DNA from 2 places in the Pseudoalteromonas espejiana DSM 9414 genome. Region 1 is predicted to be linked to the other one. Evidence: predicted binding sites of a transcription regulator. Region 1 holds the regulator's gene; the other holds the start of a gene.
What was found. Region 1 encodes NrdR, which represses ribonucleotide reductase genes. Its sites were predicted from a motif close to AAACACNANATNTNGTGTTT; they were not measured.
Positions count from the first base shown of each region.

Region 1 (5,319 bases):
TTTAGATGATGAAGTTAAATCAACACTTGGCCTTAACTCTGCTAACTCAATTAACATTAGCCGCTTAGTAGCGCAAGTGTGTTACTACTTTGAAGCCATTGCTCAGCTACCAAAAGAAAAGCGTGCAACAGCGCACATTTCAGTACCAAGCGGTAACTTTGGTAATGTATGTGCCGCCATGATTGGCGCGGTAATCGGTATGCCAGTAGGTAAACTAAGCGCTACAACTAATCAAAACGATACAGTTCCGCGCTTTATGCTTGATAAAAACTGGGCGCCAAACGCAACGCTTGAGTCGCTTTCAAATGCAATGGATGTAAGTAAGCCTAATAACTGGCCGCGCGTGCAAACAATGTTAGATAATAACTGGTTTAGCTACGATAACTTTTATTCAAGCAGCGTAAGCGAGCAAGATACACAAACTGTGATGAAAAATATTCAACAAACAGGCTACGTAGCAGAACCACATACGGCGATTGCTTACCAAGGTCTTGTTGAAAATAGAGCACCTGGTGCCGCGGGTATATTTTTAGCAACAGCACATCCTGCTAAATTTAAAGAAAGCGTAGAAGAGATTTTAAATATTGAACTTGATATGCCAAAACCATTAAGCGATGCATTAGCTAAACCATGCTTAGCAAGCGATATTAACGCCGATTACGATGCGTTACGCACTGAAATACTGGCAAAGTTAGGTTAACCTATTAGCGAAAAATTAAGCGGCTTAGGCCGCTTTTTTATTATTTAAAATAGGCATTAGCACGCTTCCATCATTAACTAATTAAATGTTAAAAATAAAAATCATTTAATTTATTAATGTATTTATAAAAAAATATCATCTTAAAAAGCCTGTGAAATAGTTTCAATCCCTGTTTAAATATCCTCAACTTAAGAGCGTAGGCAAAGAGTCGTTTAAAGCGTACAATAAAGCCTCTAAAAAACACCATACACGTTGCCCTAGGAGACCCCAATGTTAGAACGTAGCATGAATATTTCGGATTTTGATCCAGAGTTATTTGACGCGATAAACAAAGAAACTGCTCGCCAAGAAGAGCACATAGAATTAATCGCTTCAGAAAACTACTGTAGCCCACGTGTACTAGAAGCACAGGGTTCACAGCTTACAAACAAATACGCTGAAGGTTACCCAGGCAAACGTTACTATGGCGGTTGTGAGCACGTTGATGTTGTTGAGCAACTAGCAATTGACCGTGCAAACGAGTTATTTGGTTCTGACTATGCGAACGTTCAGCCACATGCGGGTTCTCAAGCAAATGCAGCTGTTTTCTTAGCATTATTAGAAGCTGGCGACACAGTACTAGGTATGAGCTTAGCTCATGGTGGTCACTTAACGCACGGTTCACACGTAAGTTTCTCTGGTAAGCTTTACAATGCAATCCAATACGGGCTAGACGAAGCAACAGGTGAAATTGATTACGCACAAGTTGAAGCGCTAGCGCTTGAGCACAAACCAAAAATGATTATTGGTGGTTTTTCTGCGTACTCAGGTATTGTAGATTGGGCTAAATTCCGTGAAATTGCAGATAAAGTAGGCGCTTACTTATTTGTTGATATGGCTCACGTTGCAGGCTTAATTGCTGCGGGTGTTTACCCAAGCCCAGTACCTCATGCACACGTTGTAACAACGACAACACACAAAACATTAGCGGGCCCTCGTGGTGGTTTAATTATTTCAGCATGTGGCGACGAAGCTATATACAAAAAGCTTAATAGCGCTGTATTCCCAGGTGGCCAAGGTGGTCCTTTATGTCACATTATTGCTGCAAAAGCAGTGGCATTTAAAGAAGCATTACAACCAGAGTTTAAAACATACCAAGCTCAAGTAGTTAAAAATGCACAAGCTATGGTTGCTGTTATGCAAGAACGCGGTTACAAAATAGTATCTGACAAAACAGAAAACCACTTATTCTTACTTGATTTAATCGATAAAGATATCACAGGTAAAGATGCCGACGCAGCGCTTGGTAATGCAAACATTACAGTTAACAAAAACTCTGTACCAAACGATCCTCGTTCACCGTTTGTTACTTCTGGTTTGCGTATTGGTTCACCTGCAATTACTCGTCGTGGCTTTAAAGAAGCTGAGTCTAAAGAACTTGCTGGCTGGATTTGTGACGTATTAGACAACATCAACGATGAGTCTGTACAAGCGCAAGTTAAAGAAAAAGTAAAAGCAATTTGTGCAAAATTACCTGTATACGCTTAATTGTATAAGCAGCAGTAATTTAGATCACAACCACTTAGTTTTTTGCTAAGATAAAAGGCCGCTATTTAGCGGCCTTTTTTGTTTAAAACGGAAGTACCGAGTTATGCATTGCCCATTTTGTACCGCAAAAGATACTAAAGTTATTGATTCTCGCCTAGTCGGCGGAGGCCACCAAGTTCGCCGTCGTCGTGAGTGCAACGATTGCCATGAGCGCTTTACTACATTTGAAGGGGCAGAGCTCGTTATGCCGCGCGTAATAAAACAAGACGGCAGCCGAGAACCATTTAACGAAGATAAACTTCTAAATGGCCTTAATCGCGCACTTGAAAAGCGTCCAGTGAGTACCGAACAAGTCGATGAAGTCGTTAATATTATTAAATCGCAATTGCGTGCCACGGGTGAGCGCGAAATATCAAGCCACTTAGTCGGTGAGTGCATTATGGAAGCGCTCAAAAAGCTCGATAAAGTAGCGTATGTAAGATTTGCCTCTGTGTATCGCTCATTCGAAGATATACGCGAGTTTGGTGAAGAAATTGCCCGCTTAGGGGAGTAGTAATGCAAAGCCAAATACCATTTACCGAACAAGATGAAATGTATATGGCGCGCGCCATAGAACTTGCCAAAAAAGGGCGATTTACAACCACACCAAATCCTAATGTTGGGTGTGTGTTAGTTAAAAACAACCAGATTATTGGTGAAGGTTTTCATCAGCTTGCAGGGCAGGGCCACGCTGAGGTTAATGCGCTTGCAGTGGCTGGCGAAAGAGCAAAAGGCGCTACGGCTTATGTCACGCTAGAACCGTGCAGTCATTACGGACGCACTCCACCGTGCGCTGAAGGTTTAAAAGCCGCAGGTGTTGTAAAAGTTATAGCTGCAATGGTTGATACCAACCCGCAAGTTGCTGGCAAAGGGCTTAAAATACTCAGCGATGCCGGTGTTGAAGTAGCTTATGGTTTACTAGAGCAGCAAGCGCGCGCACTTAATTTAGGTTTTTTTAAGCGCATGGAGCACGGCTTGCCTTACGTAACATGTAAAATGGCAGCAAGTGTTGATGGCAAAACCGCGCTAAAAAATGGTCAAAGTAAGTGGATCACAGGCCCAGCCGCTCGCCAAGACGTACAATTACAGCGTGCGCAAAGTTGCGCGATTTTAACGGGTGCCGATACGGTAATGGTTGATGATGCAAAACTCAATGTACGTCAAAGCGAATTACCCCAATCTTTACCTACAGATTTACCGCTTCGCCAACCTGTGCGTGTTATAATTGATTCACGAAATAGGTTAACGCCTGAACTTGCTTTGTTTAAAATTGAAAGTGAAGTAATAATTTTTACCACCAAGGTTGATAAATCAAAGCAATGGCCGCATTTTGTAAGGCACATAGAGGTGCCAGCACTAGATGAAAAAGTAAGTTTAAACGCTGTTTTAGAAACATTGGCTCAGCTGCAATTTAATAATGTATTTTTAGAAGCGGGTGCAACCCTTGCTGGAAAAATGACAGAGCTTAAGTTAATAGACGAATATCTTTTTTATATAGCGCCTAAACTAATGGGCTGTGATGCAAAAAGTTTAGTTAATTTTGCGCCGCTAACGGATATGAAAAACACCGTTAATTTAACCTTTAAAGAATGTGTAAATATTGGCGACGATATTCGTATAACCGCCACAACTCACGTTCCAAACACTTAATTAAAAGAGTAGGGCTATGTTTACTGGAATAATAGAAGCTACAGGCAAAATTGCGTTACTACAAAAAAAACAAGGCGATTTAGCTATTCGTATCCAAAGCGCTAATCTTGATATGAATGATGTAAAGCTTGGCGATAGTATTGCCACTAATGGTGTGTGCTTAACCGTTGTAGATAAACACATTGATGGCTTTAGTGCCGACTTATCTAACGAAACAATCAGCCTAACTGGGTTTGCAAATTATAATATTGGCCAAATAGTTAACCTTGAAAAAGCAATGCAGCCAGTATCGCGTTTAGGCGGGCACTTAGTATCGGGGCACGTTGATGGTATAGCAACTATTACAGCTATTACTCCAAACGCACGTGCTACAGAATATTGGCTTAGTACCGATGAAGCCTTAATGAAATACATTCCGTACAAAGGGTCTGTATGTATTGATGGCATAAGCCTGACAGTAAACGCTGTTGAGGCTAACAAGTTTAAGCTAACAATTGTGCCGCACACGAGCGAGCAGACGACCATTGCCGATTTTAAAGTTGGCACACAGGTTAATTTAGAAGTAGACCAAATTGCACGTTATTTAGAGCGCCTAATTAAAGGGGCTGAACAACCAACTGGCTCAGACATTTCAATGAGCTTACTAGCTAAAGCTGGTTTTGTTAAATAACGACACTGACAACATACATGAGCAAATTTATGAATTTACACAGCGCACAAGAAATCATAGACGATATTAAAGCCGGTAAAATGGTTATTTTAATGGACGACGAAGACCGAGAAAACGAAGGCGATTTAATTATTGCCGCAGAGCACATTAGCGCTGAAGCGATAAACTTTATGGCAACCCATGGCCGTGGATTAATTTGTTTAACCATGACCCAAGAGCGCTGTGAGCAACTTGACTTACCATTAATGGTTAAAAACAACGGTGCTGCGTTTTCTACTAACTTTACTATGTCTATTGAGGCATCTAAAGGTGTTACAACAGGCATTTCAGCAGCAGACAGAGCACGTACAGTGCAAGCGGCCATTGCAAAAGGTGCGGTGCCTAGCGATATCGTACAGCCAGGTCATATTTTTCCAATTATGGCACAGCCGGGTGGCGTTTTAACACGTGCAGGCCATACCGAAGCTGGCTGTGATTTAGCGCGATTAGCAGGCCTTGAAGCATCATCAGTGATTGTTGAAATACTTAATGCCGACGGCACAATGGCGCGCCGCCCTGATTTAGAAGTGTTTGCTAAAGAGCACGATATTAAAATTGGCACTATTGCCGATTTAATTGAATACCGTAACTTAAACGAAACCACAATTGAGCAAGTTGCTAAATGTAAACTGCCAACTGAACACGGTGAGTTTGATTTAGTCACGTACAAAGATACCATTGACGGTCAATTACA
Region 1 covers NZ_CP011028.1:849,684-855,002, forward strand. Annotated here, with positions in the region: gene thrC (threonine synthase) at 1-700, shown strand, start outside; gene glyA (serine hydroxymethyltransferase) at 971-2,227, shown strand; gene nrdR (transcriptional regulator NrdR) at 2,331-2,780, shown strand; gene ribD (bifunctional diaminohydroxyphosphoribosylaminopyrimidine deaminase/5-amino-6-(5-phosphoribosylamino)uracil reductase RibD) at 2,783-3,916, shown strand; gene PESP_RS03895 (riboflavin synthase) at 3,933-4,586, shown strand; gene ribBA (bifunctional 3,4-dihydroxy-2-butanone-4-phosphate synthase/GTP cyclohydrolase II) at 4,616-5,319, shown strand, end outside.

Region 2 (5,319 bases), 910 kb from region 1:
TGAACAATTATGGTTTCGCGGCCTGTTTTTTCATCGGTTTCGATGTCGGCGCGTGCACGCATGTACACTTTGCCACGGCCAGTTAAATAGGCATCTTCAATGCCTTTTTTACCATTAATGATTGCTGCTGTTGGGAAATCAGGACCCGGAATATAATCCATTAACTCATGAATAGTTAAATCAGGGTTTTGAATAAGCGCTAAACAACCATTAACCACTTCAGTTAAGTTATGAGGTGGGATATTAGTAGCCATACCTACCGCAATACCAGAAGAACCATTCACTAATAAATTAGGAACCTTCGTTGGTAGTACGTCAGGGATTTGCTCTGTGCCATCGTAGTTAGGAACGAAATCAACCGTTTCTTTTTCAAGATCGGCTAATAACTCATGCGACATTTTTGCCATACGTACTTCTGTATAACGCATTGCCGCTGCTGAATCACCATCAACCGAACCGAAGTTACCTTGGCCATCTACAAGCATATAACGTAGTGAGAATGGCTGAGCCATACGAACTATTGTGTCATAAACTGCACTGTCGCCGTGTGGGTGGTATTTACCGATTACGTCACCGACCACACGGGCCGATTTTTTGTAAGGTTTATTCCAGTCATTACTAAGCTCGTTCATTGCAAACAAAACGCGGCGGTGAACAGGTTTTAAACCATCACGTACGTCTGGTAGTGCACGTCCTACAATTACGCTCATTGCGTAATCAAGGTAGGAGTTTTTTAACTCGTCTTCGATATTGACTGGCAGAATTTCATTGGCGAGATCAGTCATTTGATATCACATTCCTTCAGTATCAGCTCTTAGCAACCCGGTATTAGGCGCCAAGAGTATTTGTTATTATTTCTAAGCGACCATGCTATCACAATTAATTTAGATTTACAGGCGCAAAACTTTGCGATTTATCAATTTAGCCCTATATAATGGCCTCAGATTGACGAGGAAGTATTTTATGACCGAACATCAAAATGTAGATAACGCAGAAATAGCAAAATTTGAAGCCATCGCAGAGCGTTGGTGGGATCAAGATGGAGAATTTAAACCTCTTCACGAAATTAACCCGTTACGATTGGACTTTGTGGCCAACAAAACACAAGGGCTTTTTGACAAAGAAACCCTCGATGTAGGCTGTGGTGGCGGTATACTCAGCGAAAGCATGGCGCGTATGGGTGCACGTGTTACAGGTATAGATATGGGCCAAGAGCCATTAACTGTAGCCAAATTGCATAGCCTTGAGACCGGCGTGAATGTAGATTATATAAAAGTACCCGCAGAAGAGTTTGCAACGCAGCACCCAGCACGCTTTGATGTAATTACTTGCATGGAAATGTTAGAGCACGTGCCCGACCCTGCCTCTATTATTCATGCGGTAGCTGAGCTTGCAAAACCCGGGGCTGATGTGTTTTTTTCAACACTTAATAAAACCCCTAAAGCGTACTTATACGCCATTGTTGGCGCAGAAAAACTGTTAAAAATGGTTCCCGAGGGCACTCATGACCATAAAAAGTTTATAAAACCTGCGCAATTAATTGCTTGGGCTGAACAAGCAGGATTAAAAGTACGCGCAAGTGCAGGCCTTTCTTATAACCCGCTTTCAAAGCAATATGCGCTTAATACCGATGTAAGTGTTAATTACATTCTACATTTTCAGAAGCTAGCGTAATGGACCATTTAAACTCACCCTTAACACCTTTTGAGTACGACGCTTTTTTATTTGATTTAGACGGCACCTTGCTTGATACCGCTGACGATTTAGGTGCAGCACTTAATGCTGTACTTAAAAGCCAAGGCATTGCCCGCGTTAGTCCTGATGAATACCGTAAAGCAGCATCTAATGGTGCCGGCGCATTACTTGAACTGGGCTTTAAAGAACAATGGGCCACTCAACCGCAAACAGAGCGAATTAAACAGCTAGTTGATTATTACAGCCAAAATATAGCAAAACACACACGCTGTTTTGATGGTGTAGAGCCTTTATTAATTGCGCTTGAAAACCAAAATATAAAATGGGGAATAATGACCAACAAACCCGGCTTTTTAACCGATCCTTTAGTGGCAGCGATCCCTGCGTTAAAAAATGCCAGTGTTATTATAAGTGGTGATACGCTAACAGAAGCAAAGCCCTCCCCCATGCCCTTATTACACTGCGCAAAACTAATGGATGTTGCGCCTAGTCGTTGTTTATACATAGGTGATGCACAACGAGATATAGAAGCAGGGAAAGCGGCGGGTATGCAAACCGCTACTGCACTTTGGGGCTATATACCGAGCCTTGACGATGCGCTTGGTTGGGATGCAAGTTTTAACTGGCAAAGTCCAATTGACGGTTTTAACCATATATAGTGCTATGTTAATTAATAAACACTATATATTGTGATTGTGTTAGTTTTTACGCAAAGCTTGATGATAAAAAAAGCAGTCGAAATTTATTTTCAAATTGCGTAAATTTAGCTGATCATTAGTTGATTTTTACATATTTCAACTTAAATGATTGTTCGAGGGTGAGTGTCTACTAACACAATTGCGTTATCCCAAAGTTATCCACAAATAGGGGCAATTATGTCCCTTGCAAAACAACTCAGACCACACTATCTTGTGATCTCTAAATTGAACAACACCAGATATTGTGGCCAAATGTTATTCAATTAAATTCGCCAACACGGTGAAACTTATAATAAATGAATACGTACCTTGCTATTGCGAGGTATAAAGCATTGGTCAAAATACTAAATCCCCAAGGAATACAGGCAAAGCTATGAACCAACAGTTATCTGTAAGCAAGCGTGACGGGCGTAAAGAGCCTCTTGATCTTGATAAGATCCATCGCGTTATTGAATGGGCCGCCGAAGGTTTAAACAACGTATCGGTTTCGCAAGTTGAGTTAAAATCACACATTCAATTTTACGATGGTATTCGTACTAAAGATATTCACGAAACCATTATTAAAGCAGCAGCCGATCAAATTTCTAAAGAGTCGCCTGACTACCAGTACTTAGCTGCTCGTTTAGCTGTATTCCATTTACGAAAAAAAGCGTATGGCCAATTTGAGCCACCTCGTTTATTTGACCACGTTACTAAAATGGTTGAAGACAAACGCTACGACGCGCACTTACTTGTAGATTACACAGAGCAAGAACTTGACGAGCTAGATGCATACCTAGATCACTCACGCGATCTTAACTTTAGCTACGCCGCCGTAAAACAGCTTGAAGGTAAATACTTGGTTCAAAACCGTGTAACGGGCGAAATATACGAAAGTGCACAGTTTTTATATATTTTAGTAGCCGCAAGCTTGTTCTCAGACTACCCGCGTGAAACCCGTATTGATTACATCAAACGTTTTTACGATGCGGTATCGATGTTTAAAATATCATTGCCTACGCCAATCATGTCGGGTGTACGTACGCCTACTCGTCAATTTAGTTCATGTGTTCTTATTGAATGTGGCGACAGCCTTGACTCAATTAATGCAACGTCATCAGCCATTGTAAAATACGTTTCGCAGCGTGCCGGTATTGGTATTAACGCAGGTCGTATTCGTGCTCTAGGTAGCCATATTCGTAATGGCGAAGCGTACCACACTGGTTGTATCCCGTTTTACAAGCACTTTCAAACTGCCGTTAAAAGCTGTTCACAAGGTGGTGTACGTGGCGGTGCAGCAACGTTGTTCTACCCGCTTTGGCACTTAGAAGTAGAAAACCTACTTGTACTTAAAAATAACCGTGGTGTTGATGATAACCGTGTTCGTCACTTAGATTACGGCGTACAGTTTAATAAGCTAATGTACTCTCGTTTAATCAAAGACGATTACATTACATTATTTAGCCCATCAGACGTGCCAGGCCTTTACGACGCATTCTTTGAAGATCAAGACGAGTTTGACGCGCTTTACACTAAATACGAGCAAGACGAGTCTATTCGTAAAAAGCGTATTAAAGCGATTGAGCTTTTCTCAATGTTTGCACAAGAGCGTGCAAGCACCGGTCGTATTTACTTACAAAATGTTGATCACTGTAATACGCACAGCCCGTTTATTTCTAAAGTGGCGCCAATTCGCCAATCTAACTTATGTTTAGAAATTGCATTACCAACTAAGCCGTTAAATAACGTAAACGATGAAGAAGGCGAAATTGCCCTGTGTACGTTATCTGCATTTAACTTAGGTGCTATTGAGTCACTCGATGAACTTGAAGAGCTAGCTGAGCTTGCAGTTCGCGCACTTGATAACCTGCTAGATTTCCAAGACTACCCTGTACCGGCTGCAAAAAATGCAACTATGGGTCGTCGTACGTTAGGCATAGGCGTAATTAACTACGCATACTACCTGGCTAAAAATGGTAAGCGTTACTCAGACGGCAGTGCAAATGCACTAACGCACAAAACATTTGAAGCTATTCAATACTATCTAATGAAAGCATCAAACGAGCTTGCTAAAGAACGTGGTGCGTGTCCTAAATTTAACGAAACTACGTACTCTCAAGGTATTATGCCAACAGATACGTACAAACGTGACCTAGATAAAATTTGTGATGAGCCACTTCACTTAGATTGGGATTCGTTACGTGCTAGCATTCAAGAGCATGGTATGCGTAACTCAACGCTAAGTGCGTTAATGCCATCAGAAACATCGTCGCAAATTTCCAACGCAACTAACGGTATTGAGCCACCACGTGGTCACATTAGCGTTAAAGCAAGTAAAGACGGTATTTTAAAGCAAGTAGTGCCAGAATACGAACGCCTAAAAGATAACTACGAACTACTGTGGGACATTCCATCAAACGATGGTTACTTGCAGTTAGTGGGCATAATGCAAAAATTTATTGACCAAACTATCTCGGCCAATACAAATTATGATCCAAACAAATACGAAGGCGGTAAAGTACCTATGAAAGTCTTACTAAAAGACTTACTAGGTGCCTACAAGCTTGGTGTTAAAACACTTTATTACCATAACACCCGTGATGGCGCATCAGATGCACAAGACGACACTCCAGAAGTGGAAGATGATGATTGTGCAGGCGGCGCGTGTAAAATTTAATAGTTAAACTTAAAGCGGGCTCTTTGCCCGCTTTGTCCTGATAGTTTTAGTGATAGTTTTTTGAGTGATAGACATGTCTTATACTACTTTTAGTCGTAATCATAATAATCAAATGCAAGAGCCAATGTTTTTTGGCCAAACAGTTAACGTATCGCGTTACGATCAACAAAAATACCCAATTTTTGAAAAATTGATCGAAAAGCAACTTTCGTTTTTTTGGCGTCCGGAAGAAGTAGACGTAAGTAAAGACCGTTTAGACTTTCAAGCCTT
Region 2 covers NZ_CP011028.1:1,762,214-1,767,532, reverse strand. Annotated here, with positions in the region: gene gyrA (DNA topoisomerase (ATP-hydrolyzing) subunit A) at 1-785, opposite strand, end outside; gene ubiG (bifunctional 2-polyprenyl-6-hydroxyphenol methylase/3-demethylubiquinol 3-O-methyltransferase UbiG) at 964-1,674, shown strand; gene PESP_RS08115 (HAD family hydrolase) at 1,674-2,354, shown strand; gene nrdA (class 1a ribonucleoside-diphosphate reductase subunit alpha) at 2,767-5,049, shown strand; gene nrdB (class Ia ribonucleoside-diphosphate reductase subunit beta) at 5,123-5,319, shown strand, end outside.
Region 2: a site for NrdR is predicted at 2,624-2,643, ahead of nrdA (class 1a ribonucleoside-diphosphate reductase subunit alpha). Genes of this name have one in related genera too.